DNA from 2 places in the Paenibacillus sepulcri genome. Region 2 is predicted to be linked to the other one. Evidence: riboswitches for the same ligand, from Rfam matches in the RefSeq annotation. Region 2 holds a riboswitch; the other holds the start of a gene.
The links. Region 2 has a riboswitch for cyclic di-AMP ahead of ACFOLF_RS11900 (APC family permease). Riboswitches for the same ligand answer to the same signal wherever they lie in the genome.
Positions count from the first base shown of each region.

Region 1: another riboswitch for cyclic di-AMP. It lies ahead of ACFOLF_RS24280 (hypothetical protein); the one in region 2 lies ahead of ACFOLF_RS11900 (APC family permease).

Region 1 is NZ_JBHRUP010000001.1:5,528,307-5,533,207, reverse strand. It holds gene kdpA (potassium-transporting ATPase subunit KdpA) at 1-805, opposite strand, end outside; gene kdpF (K(+)-transporting ATPase subunit F) at 846-923, opposite strand; gene ACFOLF_RS24280 (hypothetical protein) at 1,044-1,454, opposite strand; cyclic di-AMP (ydaO/yuaA leader) riboswitch at 1,571-1,755, opposite strand; cyclic di-AMP (ydaO/yuaA leader) riboswitch at 1,848-2,045, opposite strand; cyclic di-AMP (ydaO/yuaA leader) riboswitch at 2,444-2,608, shown strand; gene ACFOLF_RS24275 (hypothetical protein) at 2,616-3,044, shown strand; partial or broken gene ACFOLF_RS24270 (YitT family protein) at 3,156-3,862, shown strand; gene ACFOLF_RS24265 (PAS domain S-box protein) at 4,127-4,570, shown strand; gene ACFOLF_RS24260 (interleukin-like EMT inducer domain-containing protein) at 4,735-4,901, opposite strand, start outside.
Region 2 is NZ_JBHRUP010000001.1:2,658,757-2,663,657, reverse strand. It holds gene ACFOLF_RS11910 (MFS transporter) at 1-351, shown strand, start outside; gene ACFOLF_RS11905 (polysaccharide deacetylase family protein) at 375-1,295, shown strand; cyclic di-AMP (ydaO/yuaA leader) riboswitch at 1,506-1,666, shown strand; gene ACFOLF_RS11900 (APC family permease) at 1,802-3,619, shown strand; gene ACFOLF_RS11895 (hypothetical protein) at 3,683-4,246, opposite strand; gene ACFOLF_RS11890 (hypothetical protein) at 4,372-4,527, shown strand; gene ACFOLF_RS11885 (M50 family metallopeptidase) at 4,778-4,901, opposite strand, start outside.

The DNA of each region.
Region 1 (4,901 bases), 2.9 Mb from region 2:
TGAAAGGCAGCGCCGCAGCCAGCACCCACATCGACAAAATCTCGATGACATTCGTAAGTGGTCTCGGGTTCTCGAACGGATGCGCCGAGTTGACGCCGAAGAACCCGCCTCCGTTGGTGCCCAGATGCTTGATCGATTCCAATGAAGCTACAGGTCCGATTGCGATCTGCTGGGTCGCGCCTTCCAGAGTGGTTACGGACAAGGTAGGATCAAGCGTCTGCGGCACCTGCAGGGCGACCAGCACCAGGGTGACGATGATCGCCAGCGGGAAAAAGACCCGTGTGTGCGCTTTGACGAAGTCCTCGAAGAAGTTACCTACCGTTTTTCCTTTGCTTGTGATTCCTCTCACGAATGCGACTGCAACCGAGAAGCCGGTCGCCGCCGACGTGAACATCATCATCATGATGACCGCCATTTGCGTGAAATACGACAGCCCGCTTTCACCGCTGTAATGCTGCAGGTTCGTATTGGTCATAAAGCTGATTATCGTATTCATAATGAGCGTGGGCTCCATATCGCCGATTCCGTTCGGATTTAGCGGCAGCCCGCTCTGCACCCGAAGCAGCACATAGCTGATGGCTACGAATATGAAGTTGATGGTAACGAAGCTGATGGCGTACTTCTTCCAGCTCATCCCCGCCCTGTTCTTCAGCCCCATGATCATATAAATCACTTTCTCCACCGGACCGAACACCTTGTCTGTGCGGTTAGGTTCGTTCGAGAATACATGATACAAATAATTCCCGAGCGGTTTGGCGATCAGCATCAGAACGCCGATCACAATAATAATTTGCAATATGTCCATAGCCGTTCCTCCTTGGGGCTTAATCGACTCTCAAGCTCATTTAAAATTTCTCGGGATGAAGCAGGGCATACACCAGGTAGATCAGCAACGCGCCTGTAAAAATCAATACCAGCGTCATAAGCGTTCTCCCTCCGTCTCGTCGATCGATTTGTCGCACCAGACCAAGAATCCGGCGATAACAAGGAAAGAGGCGATCAAAGTCAAAATCATCCATACATCCAACATAACAGCACTCCCTTTATGGTTGATCATTCAGGCGGCTGAGCAAGAACCCGACATCTCCGGATTGCGTGCGCACAATATAGGCAGCCCCGAGCTTTTTATAAATAACCTCGGGATGCCATACCGTCGTAATAACGGTAATCTCCTGGCAGGACCAGTTGGCCATGAGCTGCAGATACTGACAGCTGAGCGGCAGGCTCGACTCAAAAATATAAACGCGTCCGATCGAAAATTGGGGAGCCGCTCCCGCTTTGCTGCGGGTCGTGTTCACTCGTATAATTTCATTAACGCCCAGTTCCCGCAGCAGCTTTTCTTCCCTCCTATTATTCGTGAGGGCGACCACAGGCTGCTGTTTGTAGAGCAGCAGCCGTACGAATTTTCTCCCTGCCTCAGTCGATGCAGCCACCAATATGGGCCGTTGTTCCATACTTTTCTCCTCCAAATTCAGGGAAGAAGGCAACAAAAAAGAAGCCTTAGGAAAAGAGTAACCTTTACCTGCGGCTTCTTTGACCATGACAAACGTCCTGATCGCTCGCGATAAGTGTTGCCTCTCCCGGTACGCTTACGAGGTTAGCTGTCGGATTCGGGCATGAGAGTAGCCCTACGCCCGGCATTTTGGAATGCCGGATGATTCACCCCGTGACCGTCGCCTTCGTCCCGATGGACGAGGACGGTCGTTGGTTCCCCCGTTACTGCAGCTGCTGCGCAATATTCAGCGAATGAAACAAATTCAAGATTTATACAAAAATCTATACAACAAAAAACCGCAGAGGCACGTGACGCTCTGCGGTCGAATTTAATCGATCACTTCGTTCACCATTCCTCTCTCCACCTGCGCTTACGAGGTTAGCTGTCGGATTCGGGCGGTGAGAGTCGCCCTACGCTGCATGAGTTTCATGACACTCCTGCAACGATTCACCCCTGCGCTGTACGATCCGACTCTCACATCGGATACCAACAACGCCTCTATGGTTCCCCCGCTTTCCACCCGAAGGCGGAAACTCAGCGATCAAAAAAATGGATATATGCTGTTAAGCACGATATGAATCATACTCCCAGCCGTACGGCGTGTAAAGCATGTCCAGAACAGCTATGGGCACAAATAACGCCGCTGGACATATTTTCAAGCGCTTTCAGAGGATCAATGCTTCTTTATGCTCTGTATATCGCGGTATTTCGCCGTTTTTCTTTATCTCCGCTTAAAATGAAACCAGGCCCTTCGGGAGCTTATATGAAGATTGGGGCAGCGTATTAGCAACATGAAGAGGGAACGAGTAATTGCGCAAAATGACTGGTTTTAGCCGCTTATTTTCACTTTAAATGAAAAATATGGCGTTATGAAGTGTTTAACAGGCTGCGGATCATTTTACAGAAGAAAAGGAACGGAATATGATAAATGGCAAGCCTGTTACGGCTATCATTTATTCGCTGAGTGCTTCCAAAGGAAGCAGCGGGGGAACCATGTGAGCGTCTGACACTTCTGGCGTTCAAGGGGTGAATCCGGATGCCTGACGGCTCTGGCAGGGCGGCTCTCTCGTCCGAATCCGACAGCTAACCTCGTAAGCGAAAAAAGGGAGAGAATTTAAAGATGTCTGTTCAAACCGTTGACCCACTGCCCAAAGCTGACCCGCTGCCTGAACCGGAACTCCGCCTGCAGATCGTTCAAGTCAAAAGGATGGAGCTGTTTATTGTGGCCCTCAATGAAAACAAAATGACCCGTTATCAGGTCATCCTGTTTCTGACCACAAACGCCGGACAAGCATGGAGCGATATGGTGCTGGAAAATTGGCAAAAGCCCGCGGACTGGATTACATGGTCCAACCGTTTCCGAGACATCATGGATTCCAGGGAGCCTCATAATCTCGCTTGGTTATTGCAGCATTACCATGAAGATACCATTCAAAGTGTACTGGTCTCCTCAGCTCTGGAGCAGTTGAAAAGCAATCCCGGTCATAATCAGTCAGCGACAAAAACCGTATTGTTTGACCGTGCATCTTCTTATATTAGTTTGTTCTAGCATTCAAACCTCTTTTTATATTGTAGGGAAGCCCGGAGAGTTTCTGTGCTCTTCGGGCTTATTTTCTATGCCCTATAGTCAGAGGATTCTTCCGGAGGTACTAAGATCGTGATGATCAACAAACAGGTGTTTCCCCTCAGACAGCTTGCCGCTATTATGCTGGGCGCGGCTATTTTCGCATTCGGCCTGCATTATTTATCATTCCCAACAAGCTGATGGAGGGGGGCTTACCGGGATCTCCCTCCTGCTGCTGTATGCTTTTTCGCTGCCCCCTTCGGTCACTACGTTGCTCATAAATATCCCGCTGCTGCTGCTCGGCTGGAGAAATATGAGGCATCGGCGAATGATCTTTACGATATACGGCACGCTTTCCTTATCGTTGTTCTTATGGTTGATGGAGTTTGTGATTGACCGTGGCTGGATTGTGCCGTTTGTCAATCCGGAGTATTATTTTCTCGTTACCTTATATGCCGGCTATGATCGGATTCGGGCTTGGCATCGTATTCAGATTTGCGAAACGACCGGCGGTATCGATATCATTGCTTTCGGAAGGGGCCTATGAAGCCAGAGCCTTTTCGAATATTACCCATAAAGGGCAAGCCGTTTGCGAAGCGATTACCCGGGAGTTGGAGCGGGGTTCGACTCTCATTCCCGCTAGAGGCGGTTTTTCTTTTGAACATAAAGAGCTCGTGCACTGCATTGTTTCCAGGCAGGAAATCGGGCGTTTGAAGGATGCTGTGAAAGAGGCCGATCCCCACGCGTTTATTATCATCAGCAATGTGCATGATGTTTTGGGACAAGGCTTCGAGCGGGAATAGCAGCATAAATAGCGTAAATAGCCAACCAGCTCTTGTTCCGCAACCTGATGATTTATGGAGCGGGGAGGCGTCATCCTGCCTTTCATCGGCATTAAAGTCATTGATCTCCTCTTGAATATCCTGTAGACAACATATAGAACTGGAGAACTTACGCATGCATAAAACCGAACACATACAAAATAACACAGCGGGAAAACTAATTTCACTTAAAATCGCGGTCGTTTATCTGCTCCTCGCCTGCTTGCTTCAATTAGGCCTCCCTGACTGTTTGGCGCAGCAGCCATTATCATAACGGCTTGCTCCCTCTATCTGCTGATTCAGCGCAATCTGGAGGCTGTCCGACGGTCAGACGCGGCACAATGGGCGCATGAAGAGATCAAAATCCGCTCCACGCTGGAAAGCATTCAAGACGGCTACTACGAGATGAACGAGTCCGGCCATTTTTCCTTTTTCAATCACGCGCTGGTCAAAATTCTGGGAGTTTCCGAAGTTGAATTGCATGAGAAGCGCTTCACCGATTTTATGAGCAAGGAAGATGCCCGGAAGACAAGCAAACGTACCAATGGGTGCATCATACAGGAACCGCGGTCCACTGCGTCGAATGGGATGTTATTCTCAAGGATGGTACCCGCAGGTCCGTTGAAGGCTCGATCGTACTTATACGAGAAGCGGCGGACGGGAGCCCTGTGGGCTATCGCGGAATTATAAGGGACATCATGGAGCAAAGATTCCGAGCGAATGCTGGAAGAGACTCGATCAATTCCCTGCTTTCGCAAAACCTGATCCAGGGGATAAGGTAAACCGGTGGAACAGCAGGAGGCCGCAGCGGCGACCTCTTGCCGGTTATTTCATTCATGTTGTCTGGCGGTCGATTAACCGTAGGTGTGCCAGATATCATGAACATCATCTACAGTTTGAGACTGGAATAAACGTTCTGTAACCTTGGTCAAGTTCTCAGCATCCACCAAATCCAATCGTTTCCTGCTTTCTTCCTCTGGTATTTTATATTTATCTTTAAGAAACTCAGCCAATACTTGAC
Region 2 (4,901 bases):
GCCAGCGGGATTGTATTCGGGATTATTGTCGGCTTCGGACTGGCTGGGTATCTGGTTACTCCGCCTGTGCTGAACAGCCGCATCATCGATCTGGATACGGCCAGAACCGGCCAGCGCAGGGAAGGCGTGTATACGGCCGTCAGCGGATTCATCACCCGCTCCAGCGGTCTGATCTCGGCCTTGGCGTTCTGGACCATCGGCATGCTCTTTGGCTATGTAAGCGGCGACGAACCCGGACCGAATCCTGATTTGACCTTTCGCGTCCTGGTCTGTGTTGTCCCATTTTGTTTACTGAGCGTTTCCTTGATTCTCTCGTTTTTTCTGAAGCCATTTCCGAAAAGTCAGGATTGAATAAAGTATTGGAGGTGCGGCAGATGGAGAAATATTTAATTTTGAATGCGGATGATTTTGGGCAGAGCGAGGCCGCCAATCAAGCTATTATGTATTTGCTGGAGGAGCGGAAGGTATCATCGGCAACGATTATGCCGCCTGCTTCGGCCTTTGAGCAGGCGGCAGCGTGGTGCCGTAAGCAGAAGGCTGCGAATATCGGGCTGCATCTGACGCTAACAAGCGAGATTGCCGCTTTGCCCTGGAAAAGCCTGACCGGCGATCCGTCGCTGGAGGGCCCGGACGGGCGCATGCACGCCACCATCGAAGCTTTCGAGCGGCAGTCCGATCCGAAGGCGGTTGTACGGGAAATGCAGGCACAGTTCCAGGCGGTGAAGCAGGCGGGTCTGACGGTCTCCCATGCGGATAATCATATGGGAAGTCTCTATGGGCTGGCGACAGGCAGAAGCTATCTGCCGCAGGTGCTGTGGCAGTGCTCCCGGCGCGGCCTGCCATTCCGTCTGTTCCGCTGGATCGATCCCCGGGACAAGTTTCTGGCGTCCATTCCGGGGGCGGAGCAGGCACTGCGCAAGGTGGTCCATCTTGCGGATACGCTCGGCGTGCCGATACCGGATTATCTGCTGAGCCATACGTATGGCGTGGAAGAAGGGGAAACCTATGAGAGCTTCAAGCAAATGATGCTGGCAAAGCTCTACGATCTTCCCGAGGGAATCTGCGAGACTTATATTCATCCGGCAGCCGAGGACGAGCATATGAGCGCCCTTGTTCCATCCTGGGAGAAGCGGGTATGGGAATACAAGCTGATGCAGGGGGATGATTTCGCTTATGCGCTGAGGGATGCCAAGGTTGCCCTGGCGACTTACGATGATGTGCGCAAGTACAGAAAAAAGCCAAGGCTCAAATCCGCGGCTGTGCTGTTGAGATCGCTTATGACCAGACAAAAATAATGGGTAGGAAACATAATAGGTCATAAATGAAGATATCCTGCGAAAAAGGTTGATAGGAAGAGGATAGGATCTATGTAAGCGTTTATATCGCTATATAGGGTAATGAGCTAAAATATTCTCCAGTTTCCGTTGCTGTACAACAAATAAGTGAAGGAGTAATATTCAGTAAGTGAAGCAGCAAGTCGCGGAAAAGAGTTTCAATTTCATAGAAATCCTTAATCGCTGAGTTCTGAAACAGAAACGGGGGAACCATGGAGGCAGATGCAGTTGATCTGGTCTCAGGGGTGAATCACCTGGCGCAAGCCAAGGTGTAGGGCGACTCTCGCGCCCGAATCCGACAGCTAACCTCGTAAGCGTACGGAAGAGGAATTATCGTTGTTTTAACCATGTTCAATTATGGATAAAGCCGCGGAAAGCTCCTAACTTTCTGCGGCTTTTTTTATGCTTGAAATAAGGGATAGGATCATTTGCTTCACAACAAAATGCAGCTAAAAGGGGAAGTCACAGTGGTAGGCAGATTCAAACGGTTATTAATCGGACGTCCAATGAAAAGTGCGGAAATTGAAGGGGAAAGGCTGACCAAACTTAAAGCGCTTGCGGTATTGTCCTCGGATGCGCTCTCTTCAGTCGCTTACGGGACGGAGCAAATTCTGATCGTTCTGATGGCTGCGGGCTTCGCGGCGGTATGGTATTCCATCCCCATCTCGCTTGCCGTGCTGGGTCTTCTCCTGATTCTGATTTTGTCATACAGGCAAACGATCTTCGCTTATCCCGCCGGAGGCGGGGCTTATGTAGTAGCCAAGGACAATCTGGGCGTCCGCACCGGACTGCTGGCCGGAGGCTCGCTGCTTGTCGATTACATTCTTACTGTCGCCGTCAGCACATCCGCCGGGACTGATGCCATTACATCGGCTTTTCCGTCCTTGCATGATCATCGCGTACTGATTGCACTCATCATGATTTTGTTCTTGACCATTATCAGCCTGCGCGGAATTACGGAATCCGCGTCCGTGCTTGCCATGCCCGTTTATTTGTTTGTCTTCGCGATTTTCGCACTCATTATTTCGGGAATCATCAAGTATGCGCTCGGAGGCGTTGACGCGCATCCTCCGGAAATCGGCGCCGCAGTATCGAATATCAGTCTTTTCCTGCTTCTGAAGGCCTTCAGCTCCGGCTGTTCCGCGCTCACCGGCGTGGAGGCGGTGTCCAACGCCATACCGAACTTCAAGCAGCCAGCCAATCGCAATGCCGCCGCCACATTGATCATGATGGGCGCCATTCTGGGCGCTATGTTTGTGGGAATCAGCCTTCTCGCCTACTGGTACGGCATTACGCCGAATCCGAAGGAAACCGTAGTCTCCCAGATCGCCGATTCCACCTTCGGCAGAGGCGTGATTTATTATATCATCCAGGGAGTCACTGCCCTGATTCTGTTTCTGGCGGCCAATACAGCCTACTCGGCCTTCCCCCTTCTGGCGTTCATGCTGGCCAAAGATAAATATATGCCGAATGTGTTTATGGTGCGCGGCGACCGACTCGGCTTTTCCAATGGCATTATCATTCTGGGCATCTTGTCCGCTCTGCTCGTGGTGCTTTTCCATGGCGATACGGAGAGCCTCATTCCCCTGTATGCGGTAGGTGTCTTTATTCCCTTTACGTTATCCCAGCTGGGGATGATGGTGAGGTGGATTAAGCTGAAGCCAGCCAACTGGATCATAAAATTAGTCATCAATACAATTGGCATGCTCACCACTCTGGTCATTACGCTGATTTTTATCTTCACCAAGTTCGGCCATGTCTGGATGGTCTTTCTCTTCCTGCCTGTTGTGATCTGGATCTTTCTGAGCATCAACAAGCATTACCGCAATACGGCGGATCAATTGCGGATCAACATGGAAGCGGACAAACCGGTTATTAAAGGAAGCACCATCGTGGTTCCGGTAGCGGGCATAACGCGCGTTGTCATGCAGTCGCTGAGCTACGCCAAGTCGCTGACGGAGAATGTGGTCGCCGTTTATGTGGGATTTGATGATGAAGATATTGAACGGATGGAGAAAAAGTGGGAGGAATGGAATCCCGGCGTCCGTCTCATCGTGCTCCGGTCCAGCTATCGCAGCGTGATCAGGCCGCTCATGAAATTCATTGATACGGTCGAGTGGAAAAGCGCGGAAACCGATCATATTACCATTCTCATTCCCCAGTTCATAACCAAGCATTGGTGGCAGTATATTCTTCACAACCAGACAGGCTTGATGCTGCATGCTTATTTGTTCGCCCAGAAGGACGTAGTTATCACGACAGTCCCCTATCATCTGAATCGGTAAACTAACCTGCCATGCGCATTGTTTTGGAATATCGATGCAGCTGATAGAATAGCAGCTCAAGCATCAGGCGGTCTTCATCTCTTGCTTAGCAGTAGATTGGCGCTGGATATAGCGCTCCAGCTCGCCCTGAAATTCCAGCTGCAGAGCTGCTGAATTTTCCAGATCGCCGGGAGTGACCAGCGAGGCCGGCTTGTCGGCAATCGGAAGTCCGCTATGCTCGAACACCTTGGCGACAAACTGGGTGCAGAAGTAAGCATTCTCGCGCTGGAACTCCATATTCAGCATAACGCCGAACAGGCCGATCAGATTGTATTTGTAGTTTTCCTTGTTGGCTTCAATGGCTTGGATGTAGGCCTGCATCCGCTCATAAGCGGAGCGGCTGATCGTACAGCTGTAGACGGCGCAGACCGCTTTGCCGAACAGCTTGCCCTTCATATCCTCTTTGACGAATCCGCCGGATAGCGGATTAAGCGGCTGCTTGCGGCCAAAGCTGTATACATCCTTCAAGTCGGAGTCAAATGCGATGGAAGCGTGATTGCGGGGCGCCTTCGTGACGAATTTAATCATTCTTGTAAAAAGTGTTCCGGTGTCCGTCATCAGGACATAAATCGTTTTCTGATCATTCATAATCCATTTTCCCCCGTACCCTTATATGTTTCATTTCTGTTATCTTAAGAGTACGGGAGAACGCCGTATGACGAAACATGCTCGAGGTTGGTTTCTTACTGGACCTGCGGCGGGGATGTTAATATTTGGATATCCCGTTCGAGCGCTTATTGGAGGTTGAACCGGTTCAATTGTGGCAGCGGGTAAAGGGCTGCAGTTTGAGAACGGTATCCGTGTATGTTGATCATATTGATATTTTCGGCGACCGCAAAAACGAAACGCCTGCTTTCTGTGCTTTCTGATCATTTTTTTGGATGAAACCCGCCTCAGCCGCCCAATTGGCGGCCCTTTTCCGTTTTCCTAAACTTATTAATTGATCGCGTTTCATACAGCTTACATTTATTTAAGTTCAGAGGAGAAGCGCTGCCAAAAGGACGGCGAGCCGTTTCTTCTTGAAATATCAAAAGCATAAAATATGGCCGCTACTTTTCTGATATTTTTAAGGAATAAACGAACTTTGCCGCCAAAAGGACGGCGAGCCGTTTCTTCTTATCAAGCCGCCTTCTGTCCGAAGCCGCGCTTGAACAAAAGCCCTGTCGACCCTTTGGCGCAGAGCAGCGAGAAGGCCATGAACAGGAGCGCCCAAACGATTGTCGGGATAAATGTTACTCTGCCG